One region of the Paenibacillus sp. FSL R7-0163 genome, then DNA from elsewhere that is predicted to be linked to it. Evidence: riboswitches for the same ligand, from Rfam matches in the RefSeq annotation. Region 1 holds a riboswitch; each other region holds the start of a gene.
The links. A riboswitch is a leader RNA that binds a small molecule or an ion and turns the genes downstream of it on or off. The one in region 1 is predicted to bind cyclic di-GMP.
Positions count from the first base shown of each region.

Region 1 (4,819 bases):
TAGCCCAGACCTTAGAAGTGTCTGAACGAACTGTGTTTAGAGATATGGAAGCCTTATGTACAGCGGGAATACCGATTCTTGCCGAACGGGGACGCGAAGGAGGTTGGATACTCACAGAAGGATACCGGACCTCCTTAACGGGTATGAAGCCCTCAGAAATTGCTACACTGCTGCTGTCCGCAGACTCCTCAATCTTAAAAGATCTGGGTATACAAAACGACTTCTCTTCTGCCGTGCTTAAGCTGGAGGCTGCTTCCCCATCCAGGCCGAATAATCCAGCCAGTTACCTGAGCCAGCGCATTCATATTGATGGTGCCAGCTGGCACCCTTCCGACGAGACGTACCCGTTCCTATCTGTCTTGCAGGAAGCTGTTTGGGAAGACCGTAAAGTGAAGATCACTTACCCACGGAATGACGAGATGAAGGAGCGTTTCATTGAACCTCTCGGGTTAGTCGCAAAACGTGGAGTTTGGTATGTAGTGGCACGAACCGAGGGTGAAATGCGGACTTTTCGCGTGTCGAGATTAATACAAGCTGACGCAACTTATGAATCATTTGTCAGACCTGAGGCTTTTGATTTAAAAAGCTACTGGGAACAATCGACTTTAGCTTTTAAAGCAGCACTGCCAAAATATGTAGTGAACTTAAAGGTGAATGAGTCTATTCTTAAAGAATTACAACGTGAAAGATATGTAACTATAACTTTAGTAGAACCCTCTGCTAATACTGGGTGGATGAACGTGGAGGCCGAGTTTAATGCTATAGAATCTGCCTGTCGTATCGTACTCTCTTTCTCTCCTTCAGTTATTGTTTTAGCTCCTATCGAACTAGTAGGGATGGTAAAGTCTGCTATTAAAACAATTTCCACAATATATGAGGAATTTTGACATGAATTCTAAATATCTACTACTTAAAGAAGATTTATGACACTTCTCTATAGACCAATGACCTATAAATCCCCTATAATAACACCATTACATAAAATTTAATAAGGGGGACATTTTACCAATGAGCTGGATGCACAAACTTCCGTTAAAACAAAGAATTGTTGCCGGATGTTACCTCGTTGCCGCACTGTTTGCTATTCCTGTCTTAGTTACGTTAATGATTCTAGGTCAATTTCTCGTAGGAATTATACTAGTAGTTGTTCTTGCAGGTCTGACTTTACCTGTTGCTCGCTTCGTGGAGAGAACGCTTACATCATCTTTTGATGATATTGCTAATGTATCTCACAGTATTTCGAAGGGCGATTTCACTAGCAGAGCGGACGAAAATGGCTCAATGGGTGACGTAAGCCGCTCCTTTAACACAATGATTGATAAGCTCAAGAAGATTCTGACCGATGCATCGCAGATCACCCGTCAAGTTATGGATGCAAGCCGCGGAATCGAAGATAAGAACCAGAACCTGAAGATTGTCATGGCACAAGTAGCCTCTTCTTCTACTGAGCTCGCTCTTGGTGCAAATGAAATATCTACGGATATCGCTGATATGACAGAATCCATTAAAGACATTGAGACCAAAGTATCCAATTATACGAACTCCACCAAAGAAATGAACAGACGTTCAATACATACCTTAGAACTTGTTGAGCAAGGGCGCCAATCCGTAGATACACAGGCTGAAGGCATGCGCAAAAACATAGAGGCTACACAAAAAGTGGCTGATACTATTGAAGCTCTCTCACAAAATGCCCGCGGGATTACGATGATCACCAAGACCATCACAGAGATCGCTGAGCAGACCAACCTGCTGTCACTGAATGCCTCCATCGAAGCTGCTCGTGCCGGAGAGCATGGTCGGGGTTTTGCCGTTGTAGCTCAAGAGGTTCGCAAGCTTGCTGAAGAATCTACGGCATCCACAAAAGAAGTATTCGGCTTGGTCCGCAGCATTGAGTCAGATATTAAACAAGCCATCGATAATATTGCCATCAATGAAGAGGTTGTGCAGGTTCAGAATGAAATGATCACTCAATCTGCCCATATTTTCGCACAAATTGTACAAAGCGTGCAGTACATTACCGAGCAAATCTCTTCATTCTCTGCGGAGAGTGATCTTATGCTAGAAAGTGCCTTGAAAATTTCCAGTGCAATTGAGAATATCTCAGCAATCACCGAAGAAACTGCTGCTGGCACGGAAGAGGTATCGGCGGCTATGAATGAACAGATTAATGCCCTGCAGTCTGTTGCAGAAGAAACGGAAAAAATGACCCAGGCCGTATTTAATCTGCAAAAAACCATTCATATCTTTAAATTCTAGTTCAAAACTATCAACTGCCACCTAAGCTGAGTCTTAGGTGGCAGTTTTTTTCGCGAGGCAAAACTTCATCTCTTGGACAAGACTTTCGTCAAATTTCGAGTTTTTTTAGCGGATTATGTTGACAAAAATTAATGAGGAATATATTGTAAAGGAAAATTATTCTTATCAACTATAAATTAATATTGGCAAAATCCTCGAAAGAGGATGACGCAAAACCATGGATCTACAGCCTCATTTTTTCGTTTGAGGCCATGATTGCCAGGTTGCAGAGGAACCAGGACGGCTGAACTATTGTTCAGTCTTAGCGGTGCCTTATGCCACCAACCTGTGCTTACTATAGAGCACAGGTTTTTACTTTTTGAGTATATTGATCTATCGTATCTATTCGGTAGATTAATAACTAATATATATCAAAAAACTTGTGAGGTGTTTCTTTTGAAGACAGTCGCAGATTACATGGCGGAAGCACTACGTAACCTTGGAGTCACCCATTCTTTTGGGATCATTGGCAAATCCATTTGTCCAATAGTTCTAAAGATGGTGGATTACGGTATTGAATTTATTCCCGGCAGACATGAAGCAAGCTCCGGATTCGAAGCAGCAGGGTATGCGCTGAAAACGGGTAACCTAGGCGTAGCATTTGGTACTTCGGGTCCTGGGGGAACTAACCTGCTTACAGCAGCAGCACATGCGAAAGCTAACAACCTACCTGTCCTATTTATTACCGGCCACCAATCCATTACAGAGCTTGGAATTCCTCAATGTCAGGACTCCACCTCTTTTCTGGCTGATTTAGCTGATATGTTCAAACCTGCCACCTTGTTCAGTAAATTGGTTGAACGTGGGGATCACTTTGGTACTATTTTTAATCATGCGATTTCTGTGGCCCTGACCAAACGGGGTCCTGTTCATCTTTGTATTCCTTTTGATGTACAAACTGAAGTATTGGAAGAATGCAATATAGTAATCCCAGAAAGAGAATCTCTAATTAGTCAAGCTAATATCGATAGAGTCATCGATGCTATTCAAGCTGCTAAGAATCCTTTGATTATTGCGGGTAAAGGAATTAACCGCTCCGGAGCACATAAAGAGCTTGTTCAACTCGCAGAAACTTTTAATATTCCTGTAGTAACATCTCCAGGTGGAAAAGGGGCTATAGTCTGGGATCACCCACTCTATCATGGTCCTATTGGCGTTGGCGGTTCGACCCACGGGGACGATTTATTGAATAAAAGCGATTTATTTATAGTGCTTGGATCACGTTTAAGTGATATGACCATCTGTAATCTTAAACGGGAGAATCATCCAGCAACTTTAATTCAATTTGATATTGATCCAACCTTTGTCGGAAAAATACTATTGTCCAAAACGATACCGGTCACTGGGGACCTGCGCGATAATTTGGTGCACTGCCTAAATCATATTGACCCAAACACAATCACCAAACGTGAGGCTTTGGCCGATGCGGATTATTCAGAAGAGCTTCCAACCCTCAAGAATCTTTCCCTTGCTTCGGTAATGAGCACTTTAAGTGATTTGATCCCTTATAATAATTCAATTTTCGTTGATGATGGAAGTCATGGATTCCACGCTGCAAAATGGTACAAGGTTAAGAAACCGGGCAGCTTTGTTTTTGATGCGTATTTTGCTTGCATGGGTAATTCGATCGGCATGGCTATTGGTGCAAAAGTTGCTGCTCCTGAAGAAACTATCCTCTGCATTACAGGTGATGGTTGTTTCATGATGCTCGGCGCTGAGATTAACACCGCTGTCTGCAAAGATATCCCTGTCATCTTTATCGTGGTCAATAATAAGCAACTAGATATGGCTCTTAAGGGTATGGAGAAAACCACAGGTCGTATCGATGGAACTCTATATGAAGTACCAATGGACGCCGTAAAATTCGCTGAATCTCTAGGTGCTAAAGGCTACAAATGTGAGAATGCGGATGAATTCACAGCTGCAATTAAAGATGCGGTAGCTCTAAACCATGTTGCCGTTATTGAACTACTAACAGACCGTGATGAAGTCCCTCCGACTGCACACCGTACTTTGAACCTAAACTAGGAGGCTAACCATGAAGGAAAATATCAACAGTGGTCTCAACCACTTCACGAATCTATCAGGAGACTATGGCGCAAAAGCACTAGCTCCAATTAAAGACCACTTCCCTGACTTGGCTGAATTTATTATGGGGAATGCCTATGGCGATATTTTTCAACGTAATACTATAGCCCCTGACTGGAAGGAAATCGCAGTCATTTCATCTTTAATTTCAATGGGTCAATTCGAACAGTTGGGCGTTCATTATGTCATGGCCCTTCGTGTTGGAGTTACCGTAGAACAGCTTAAAGGTATTCTATTACACTTAGTACCCGTTATAGGGGCACCTAGAATCATTACAGCTTTTAATATCCTGCTTGCAACCATAGAAGAAATCCAATAACCCAACAGTTCGACAACAATATACAAAATTCGACTTTATTATTGCATACACTTGAAAAATATGCCTATAATAGAGTCGGAATATCCCATTACTTGCTGTATAGTGTCGAATTTT
Region 1 is NZ_CP150224.1:1,515,492-1,520,310, reverse strand. Features, by position in the region: gene NST45_RS06630 (YafY family protein) at 1-887, shown strand, start outside; gene NST45_RS06625 (HAMP domain-containing methyl-accepting chemotaxis protein) at 1,009-2,259, shown strand; cyclic di-GMP riboswitch class I at 2,434-2,530, shown strand; gene NST45_RS06620 (thiamine pyrophosphate-binding protein) at 2,686-4,326, shown strand; gene NST45_RS06615 (carboxymuconolactone decarboxylase family protein) at 4,337-4,705, shown strand.

Region 2 (4,819 bases), 2.7 Mb from region 1:
ATTTCGTCACTAAGAACTTCTATTTGACTCTTAATTATCATTCCCGAATCTGTAATGAATACAAGATTTGATCGTTTATCATTTGGATTATCTCTAATGTCCAGAAGTCCTTTTGCTTTAAGTCGCTCGAGTATACCCGTTATTGTAGGGCGATCCGAGTAAGTTCGCTCTGCAATCATAGCTGGAGTTGTTCCTTCTAAATGAATAGATATATCTTTTAATACTGCCCATTGAGGAGCTGTTACATTATAAAGTAAAAGTTTTTTTGTTAAGTTTTTTTTCATTTCAAGACTTACTCTTATTAATAACTGTCCTGGGTTGTCCATAAATTAATTCCCCTCTTTATATAGTTTGCACACTAACTACTTGATTAGTATACAAACTATATTCTCCTTTATCAATTTTAATTATTTTATTTGTTTAAATTGTGGGGAGTTACAGGTGAATGTCAATAATATTGATATTTTTATAAGAACTTTTGTTTGTATATAATAAAAATGAATGTTCTTATTTTTAGAGGCGATCAATCATGGAAATGAGTATCGACCAAACGGTTGGGATTATTTATCAGATCAAGGCGAGCAAGATTACACAACGCGAGATCGAGATCCGTGGCATCCGTGACAAACGTCCAACATAAACAAAGGGGATAGATATCATGCGGTGTATAACAATACGGCAGCCTTGGGCGACCTTAATTGCTCTTGGTGAAAAAGAGTTTGAAACTCGTTCATGGAGAACAGCCTACCGCGGCGAGTTAGGCATCCATGCCGGAATGAGGATTGACAAAAAGATTTGTGAACAGGAACCGTACAAATCAGTATTGGCGAAACATGGCTATACAGCAAATAATTTGCCGACAGGAGCTATTATTGCTACAGGTCAGCTCGCGGGATGTTATGTGGTTACTCCAGAGGTGGATTTAAGGGAATGGATCAATGGGAACGAATATGATTTTGGCGACTATAGCGAAGGACGGTTTGCCTGGAAGCTTGAAGGGGTTCATCCATTAAGCCATCCAATTCCAGCCAAAGGTCGGCTAAGCTTGTGGGAGCATTCGGATCACTTCTGAACGGCGAATGATATTTTTAATGTAATTTTTATGTGCCTATCAGCTTTTTTTCAGGTTCGAGGTATATATTGAAGACACCAAACACCCCCCAGTGTTTTGTGGTATATCTCTCTCAGGTCTTGCCAACTCCCATGGTAAGGCCTATTTTTTTGTTCACTAATTGATGGGGGGAGAGTAGAGCGGCTTCTATACAGCTTTATTTAATTTGAAACTGTTCTTCGTAACTCTTAAAAGAGGAAATATCCAGCCCTAGGTATCTGCGCATATGGATGGCAGCCTGAGCCGCAACAATGTCATTCAACAGCAGCATTCGTTCGTGATAGCCACGACATATATACTTGGCTTCAATTCCCGTATTAAGTCTGTTTTGCTCATACACCTTGATTCCCCGTCTTCTCATTTCTGCACGAACATCCCTTAGATCTGTTGTAGCTACTGCAGCAGCTGTTCCAAGCACCTCCAGATAAGGGGCGGGTGTTCGTAAGTGTGTAGATAAAATGGCGGAGTCCCGTTCGAAAGCTGATAAAATCATCGGAAGCAATAAATAAGATTTCACCAGCATGTTGTCCCTGCTTTCTGCTCTATGCATGAATCTCATCACCTCTAATAGGAACGTATATTCGTATTCTACCCCGATATTCCAAAAATAATCAATGGTATTTCTAAACAGCTTATTCAATGTGATTAAATTCACAACTAAATAACGAAGAATAAATTATATTAAAATTGTAATAATAAAAATTAATGTATCGGACGCACATAAAGGAGAATTATGATGGAAAAAGAGGGCAGCCTCCAACGTGGATTGTTTTTTGGTTTAATTCTGAGTGTTCCCTTATGGATATCCATATTGGGCTATATACAGTTACTTTAAAATTTAATGAAAAACCTTATGCGAAGCGCCTTTAGGCGCTTTTTTTGTATGGTAATAATGAGGGGGATCATCGAAAGGAATTGATTGACAATTGTGGGTGTCGGGCGCTAAACTGTTATTAATTCAAAAAGTATTAAAAGTCATAGACGGTTATTGGAGAGAATGCTTCGGCTACCAGTTCTGGACTTGCAGTGTAATACATATATATAGTCATGATAATAGCAAACCGTCTGAAAGGGCGGGACGCAAAGTCCAGGAGTCTAAAGTGTCTTAAAGGCACAATGACCGTCCGACTGCCATGAGAAGGGAATTCCACTTCTTTTTGGCGGTCTTTTTTGTTGTTAGGTCCTTTAGAGTTTCTGGTAATTATTCTGATTAATATAAATCATAGTTTTAGGAGGTGTGCCATTTGAAAAGAAGAATAAGACCGTTACTCTCGCTTGTATTAGCTGGGATTTTGACGGTAGGTAGTGGGCTTTCCTCATTAGGAGCTGGAGTTGCTGGAGCTAGTAGTTCTTCTACATTGGGAATTGCAGGGGACTACAACGTGTTTATTCTAGGGGATATAACAACGGTTTCGGATACGGAAGGAAGGTTTGCTGCTGGAGGTAACGTTAACTTAACCAACTATAGTGTTGGAGATAGGTTGACCGCTGCTGAGGTTTCCTTGACTGACACACTTGTTGTTGGAGGGAATCTTACTTTCAACGGAGGTACTGTTTATGGGAATATCGTGCACGGGGGAGATTTTTCAGGGAATGTAACGCTCCTCAAGGGAGGTACAAAAAGACAGGGGAGTACGATTGACTTTTCAGCCGTAGGTCAGTCTTTGAAGGACAAATCAGCAGAACTTGCAGCATTGCCGGCGAATGGAACAACAGTGTACCAATATGGCAGTCTTACCCTGACAGGTACAGATCCTGCGGTCAATGTTTTTAATGTTCCAGGAGATAACGTCTCTAATACCTATGGAATTACAATAAATGTTCCCTCAGGATCTACAGCAATTATTAATATTGATGGTTCTAACGTAAAAATGAAAAACTTCGGATTTCTACCTAATAACGTGTTGAACAGCAAGAAAATTTTGCTTAACTTTAGCCAAGCTGCGTATCTGGATATGGCAGGCATAGGTGTAATGGGAAGCATACTTGCCCCCTATGCTCATGTTGATTTTATTAATGGTCAGATTAACGGTACTTTAGTGGCGGCTTCACTCAAAGGGACTGGTGGTGGTGAATTTCACCACTATCCATACGATGGTGATGAACCTGGACCAACGCCGAAACCAACGCCAACAGTGACACCAACGCCAACGCCGACAGTGACACCAACGCCAACGCCAACAGTGACACCAACGCCAATGCCAACAGTGACACCAACGCCAACGCCGACAGTGACACCAACGCCAACGCCAACAGTGACACCAACGCCAATGCCAACAGTGACACCAACGCCAACGCCGACAGTGACACCAACGCCAACGCCAACAGTGACACCAACGCCAATGCCAACAGTGACACCAACGCCAACGCCGACAGTGACACCAACGCCAACGCCGACAGTGACACCAACGCCGACACCGACACCGACACCGACGCCAACAGTGACGCCGACGCCGACACCGACACCAACACCGACGCCAACAGTGACACCGACACCGACGCCGACAGTGACACCAACGCCGACGCCGACGCCAACGCCGACGCCGACGCCAACACCGACGCCGACAGTGACACCAACGCCGACACCGACGCCGACAGTGACACCAACGCCGACGCCGACGCCAACACCGACGCCGACAGTGACACCAACGCCAACACCGACGCCGACAGTGACACCAACGCCGACGCCAACGCCAACAGTGACACCAACGCCGACGCCAACGCCAACAGTGACACCAACGCCGACGCCAACGCCAACAGTGACACCAACGCCGACGCCAACGCCAACAGTGACACCAACGCCGACGCCAACACCAACGCCGACGCCAACAGTGACGCCGACACCAACGCCAACGCCAGAAGCAACACCGACACCGACGGTAACACCAGAAGCAACACCGACACCGACGGTAACGCCAGAGGTAACACCGACACCGACGGTAACGCCAGAGGTAACACCGACACCGACGGTAACGCCAGGGTAACACCGACACCGACAGTAACACCAGAAGCAACACCGACACCGACGGTAACGCCAGAGGTAACACCAACACCAGAGGTAACACCAACGTCGACACCAGAGACTTCGGTGTTCCCGACACCAACGCCATCATCCGTAATTGGCACTATAGTTCTTGCAGAAGATCCTGTGCCGCTTGGGCCTGTAGCTTCGCCGACACCAGCGCCAGTACCAACACCGTCGAATAGCACAGAAGTACTTGTTGATGATGATGAGATCCCATTAGGCCCGGTACCGGCAGTGACACCAACGCCAACACCAACACCTGATGAAATCATCGTAGTGGACGATACGATCCCATTAGGTAAGCCACCTGTGAAGGAATTGCCAAAAACGGGTGAATCAAGTCCTGCACCTTACTATGTAGCAGGTTTAGGTTTTGCACTTATCGGATTATTAATGAGAACCAAGTTCTCCAAAAAGAATAAATAATAAACGGTAGAGCACAACATAGAGTCGCTTTCGGGGGGTGTCCCGATGGCGGCTCTATTTGTATGTCATGATTGCGATAGTTTGGTGCATTCTAAGTAGATGGTATACTCTTGTTGCAAAAGAAATGAAGAGGGGATGGCGAAGGCGAATTGATATGGTTCATTATTAGCGCTGTAATCATCATAGGGATTCTAATCTATGTGGGATTTTTCTTCTATGGTATTGCTATTAAACGAGCACCAAAGGTATTTCTAAGT
Region 2 is NZ_CP150224.1:5,635,317-5,640,135, reverse strand. Features, by position in the region: gene NST45_RS24770 (MarR family transcriptional regulator) at 1-326, opposite strand, end outside; gene NST45_RS24765 (ASCH domain-containing protein) at 659-1,072, shown strand; gene NST45_RS24760 (hypothetical protein) at 1,269-1,661, opposite strand; cyclic di-GMP riboswitch class I at 2,157-2,247, shown strand; gene NST45_RS24755 (choice-of-anchor A family protein) at 2,356-4,095, shown strand; gene NST45_RS24750 (LPXTG cell wall anchor domain-containing protein) at 4,200-4,562, shown strand; gene NST45_RS24745 (alpha/beta hydrolase) at 4,712-4,819, shown strand, end outside.
Region 2: another riboswitch for cyclic di-GMP. It lies ahead of NST45_RS24755 (choice-of-anchor A family protein); the one in region 1 lies ahead of NST45_RS06620 (thiamine pyrophosphate-binding protein).

Region 3 (4,819 bases), 3.3 Mb from region 1:
TCGTTCCCTTATTTTAAGGTTCTAAGCAATTTATAAAGTTAGGTACTCTGATTATATACCGCAGTAGCAGTAGCATTTGTAGTTGTCATTGTCTCTGTCTCTGTGGTGGCAACTAGTCTTGCTCTTGTAGTTGCAGTTGTTCTTGCAGTTGCAGCTGCCTCCCCCGGAGCAGAAGCAAATCTTTAGAAAAACGTGCTCGCTTCCGGCTGGTACAGCCCGGTGCGCATGGATCATTGTTAAAAAGTAGTTGGTTAGGTTAAGAACGGAAAGGGAATTTGGAACTGTAGAAACGGAGTGTTCGCCTTTATCCTCGGATTTCTACCGCGAGAAGCGGTCCAATCAGGAAATCTGAGGATAACAGCGATCGGAAGTCCAAAATCCCTTGGAGTGGTTCATACCTAATAAATTTTTTAAAAAATGCATCCGCTCGAACTAAGGCTAAGCGGAAGCTATACGTTTTGATAACAATTCCATTATGCTCGATTTCCATAATTCAAGGAGGTTCATTCTATGAAAATGGTACTTCTATCAGGCGGTTCAGGTAAACGGTTATGGCCGTTGTCTAACGACTCACGTTCAAAGCAATTTCTAAAGGTACTTGAAAGCCCTCAAGGTGAACCAGAATCCATGGTACAACGTGTCTGGAGACAGCTGGAGGAAGCAGGGATGGCAGAATCATCTTATCTGGCCACCGGCCGCGGCCAAGTAGAAATGATACAAAGCCAACTGGGAAGTCATGTGCCGATTATCGTTGAACCGGAGCGTCGGGATACTTTTCCGGCTATCGCCTTAACAGCTACCTATCTTTATTCAGTGGCAGGTGTTTCTCCAGCGGAGACGGTAGCAATATTGCCTGTTGACCCTTATGTAGAAGCATCCTTTTTCGATACCATAGCTATGCTTGAGGGGACCATGCTGGAAAGTGGAGCAAATCTGGCACTAATGGGTGTTGTTCCTGAACATGCCTCAGAGAAATACGGATATATTATTCCTACCGCTGAAGAGGCGGGGGGGAATGGTTTTATGAAGGTGAGTCACTTTCAAGAGAAACCAGACCGCATACAAGCAGAACAGCTCATCGAGCAAAATGCATTGTGGAATTGCGGAGTGTTTGCCTTCCGTTTAGGGTACTTGTTAGATATTTTGCAGCGTAAAGGGTTGCCTTTAGGATATGAAGAATTGCAGAAGCAGTATAAGCTATTGTCTTCCATCAGCTTTGATTATGAAGTGGTGGAGAAAGAAGAACATATTGTGGTGCAGCCGTATGATGGATTCTGGAAGGATCTTGGAACGTGGAATACGCTGACAGAGGAAATGAGCAGCAAGCATGTAGGAAAAGGTTTTGTGACGGCGGATTCTGAGGGGACTTGCTTGATTAATGAGCTGGACATTCCGATTACGGTAATTGGTGCGAAGGATCTGATCATTGCGGCTAGCCCGGATGGAATTCTAGTTACCCATAAAGCTGAGAGCCCACGGATTAAAGAAGTGCTGAAGACCTTTGAACAAAGACCGATGTACGAGGAACGCCGCTGGGGCCATTACAAAGTTATTGATTATGTGAAATATGATGAAGGCAATGAAGTGCTGACCAAACGGATTTTTATATCCGAGGGGAATAATATCAGCTATCAATTACATCGCAAGCGTAGTGAAATTTGGACAATCGTCAGCGGCGAAGCAAGTATTGTGCTGAATGAGAAAAAACATAATGTGAAGGCTGGGGACGTGGTACGTATACCGGAAGGAACGAAACACGCGATCCTTGCTTTGACGGATGTTGAGTTTATAGAGGTACAGACGGGGTCTGAATTAGTAGAAGAAGATAACATACGTATTACTTTAGACTGGAATGATATAGAACTACAACAATTCATTTCATAGGTCTAACCTATCTATTTAACCAATTCAAAATTTCTTGAAACAGGTAAATTGACTCAATTATCAAAAAAAGTCATAAAAACACTAAATATATCATTAATTGTCGTCGATACTTACGGTAAGAGAGATTATTTCTCTTAAATTGAAAAGGCAAACCTATCGAAAGGTAGGGACGCAAAGCTATAGGGCCTTCGAAAGAGTGGCAGCCTGGCTACCGAAAGGGAGATTATTTTGAAAGCTTACCGTACGTATCGATTGTTTGGTGCATTTATGTCACTCGTCCTGTTTCTGACTGCACTTCCGCTTGCTGTTGGAATTTCGCCGTCTATTGTCATAGCTGCTTCAAATTCTGGAACGCCAGTTACCCCAGGTGCCTCACCTGAAGCCGTAAAGCTGCTTAACTATTTTTACTCGATCTCAGGAAAAGGCATTATTGCTGGTCAACATGACTATTTAGAAAGTCCAGATGAAATTAACAATATGCTGAAGGGAACCAGCGGACAATATGCGGCTCTTCACGGTTATGAAATGGGTGCGATCAGTGGTCAGTCCGAAGCAACGATGGCTTGGCAACGTCAAAATGTGGTGAACAGCGCCATCAACTGGAATAAAGCGGGCGGGATCGTAGCTATGACTTTTCATGCTAACCTGCCGGGCACCTCTTATGACTGGGATAATGTGAAAAAAACACTTAGCCAGAGTGAGTTCGATAGTTACGTTACACCGGGTACTAAGCAATATAATAATCTGATCGCTGAGCTTGATAAGGTGGCAGTCTCTTTAAAAAGCTTGCGCGATGCCAATGTTCCGGTGCTTTGGAGACCCTATCATGAAATGAACGGGAACTGGTTCTGGTGGGGGAAGAAAAATAACTTTTCTAAACTATGGAATATAATGTATGACCGTTTTGTTAACGTTCATAAATTAAATAATCTGTTATGGGTATGGAGTCCGAATGCTCCCAATGTTTGGTCAGATCCTTATGCGCTAACTTATCCAGGTGCTGATAAAGTAGATATTCTGGCAGCAGATATATACGAAAATGATTACCAGCAAAAATACTATGACAGCTTGTTGAGTCTAGCCGCAGGCAAACCGATTGCGATCGGGGAGAATGGTGAAATGCCTAATCTGGAGAAGCTTCAGCAATCGCAAAGTAAATGGACGTATATGATGAGCTGGGGAAAAATGCTTTACGAAAATAACAGTGCAGACACAATCAAAATATTTATGAATAGCAACTACACCCTGACCAGAGATAAATTAAATACTGGTCTGGCTCCGACACCTAGCGCCGCACCAGCGCCGGCACCTTCCGAAGAAGAGGGGGAGGCAGCAATTCCTCTCGCGAAGGGGCTTGCAGGAGAGTATTACAACAACATGTTGTTGTCGGGAGCGGCAACTCTTAACAGAACTGATGCAATAATCGATTTCAATTGGCGGCAAGGATCGCCGGATGCCGCCCTCGGGATTGATCGTTTCTCCATACGTTGGAGCGGTAAAATTAAGCCATTATATGATGAGCAATATACATTTTACACTACCTCAGATGATGGCATCCGTGTCTGGGTGAATGGGGAATCCGTGATTGATAGTTGGACTAAGCAAAGTGGTACTGAGCGTAAGGGCACTATAACGCTGAAGGCTGGCCGGCTATACGATATCAAGGTGGAGTATTACGAGAATGAAGGCGATGCGAGAGTCCGCTTGATGTGGGAAAGTGCTAGTCAAGCTAAAGAGACAGTTCCAGCAAGTGCACTTTTTCTTCCGGATGTCTCCTGATTGATGAAAATTAAAGGTCGATCCTTAGTGGCTCTGCGTTATTGCAGAGCTACTAAGCTATAGTCCTCATTAGGTCAGAAGACGATTGTCCGATAACAGGTATGTTTATTTAGCACCTGTAGAGGCAGTACAGCTACCGAAAGGAGGATTTATTTGCGTAAATATTATAAGAAAAACAGATTGTTGTTTACTATGTTACCGGTGTTTATTATTTTTTCCTTGCTGCCTTGGGGAGAGGTTAAGAGTCTTCCGAAGGCTATGAGTGTTTCTTCCTCTTTACCTCCGGTTATACCCAGTAATCCATCGGCTTCTGAAGAGGCTAAGCAACTGCTGAGTAATTTGGTGAATCTACGTGGCAAAGGGATTTTGTCCGGCCAGCATGATTATCTAGAAAGCCCAGATGAACTGGTTCATAAGCTGAAGAATACTTCGGGACAAAATGCCGTTCTACATGGTTATGAATTAGGGGCGATTAATAATCAATCCGAAGGGACGATCGCAGAACAGCGGCAAGCAGTGATAGACAGTGCAATTGAATGGCATCACGAGGGTGGCATTGTAGCCATGACATTCCATCAGAGTTTGCCGGGAACATCTCCAGAATGGTCCAATGTAAACAGAAGTCTCAGTCAAGAGAAATTTAATGCTTATGTTACACCTGGGACAGCTCAGTATAAGAGGCTAATCTCAGATCTAGACGAGGTTGCTGGATATTTGGGACAATTGCGTGATGCCGGAGTTCCAGTCTTATGGCGACCTTACCATGAAATGAATGGCGGTTGGTTTTGGTGGGGGAAAAAGGACAATTTTTCAGAGCTTTGGAGTATTGTCTATGATCGTTTTGTAAACACACACAAGCTAAATAATCTACTGTGGGTATGGAATCCGAATGCGCCGAATGAATGGTCAGATCCTTATGCTGCATATTATCCCGGTGGGGATAAACTCGATGTTCTGGCTGCGGATATCTACAATAACGATTATAAGCAGTCCTACTATGAGGATCTGCTCGCATTGGCCGAGGGTAAACCTATCGGAATCGGGGAGAGCGGACAGCTGCCGAACCCGGATGTATTAACTGAGAAACAAAATAAATGGGTCTATATGATGACCTGGGGAAAATTACTGACAGAAAATAATACGCTACAGTCAATTA
Region 3 is NZ_CP150224.1:5,099,658-5,104,476, reverse strand. Features, by position in the region: gene NST45_RS22520 (sugar phosphate nucleotidyltransferase) at 511-1,884, shown strand; cyclic di-GMP riboswitch class I at 2,021-2,100, shown strand; gene NST45_RS22515 (glycosyl hydrolase) at 2,113-3,663, shown strand; gene NST45_RS22510 (glycosyl hydrolase) at 3,817-4,819, shown strand, end outside.
Region 3: another riboswitch for cyclic di-GMP. It lies ahead of NST45_RS22515 (glycosyl hydrolase); the one in region 1 lies ahead of NST45_RS06620 (thiamine pyrophosphate-binding protein).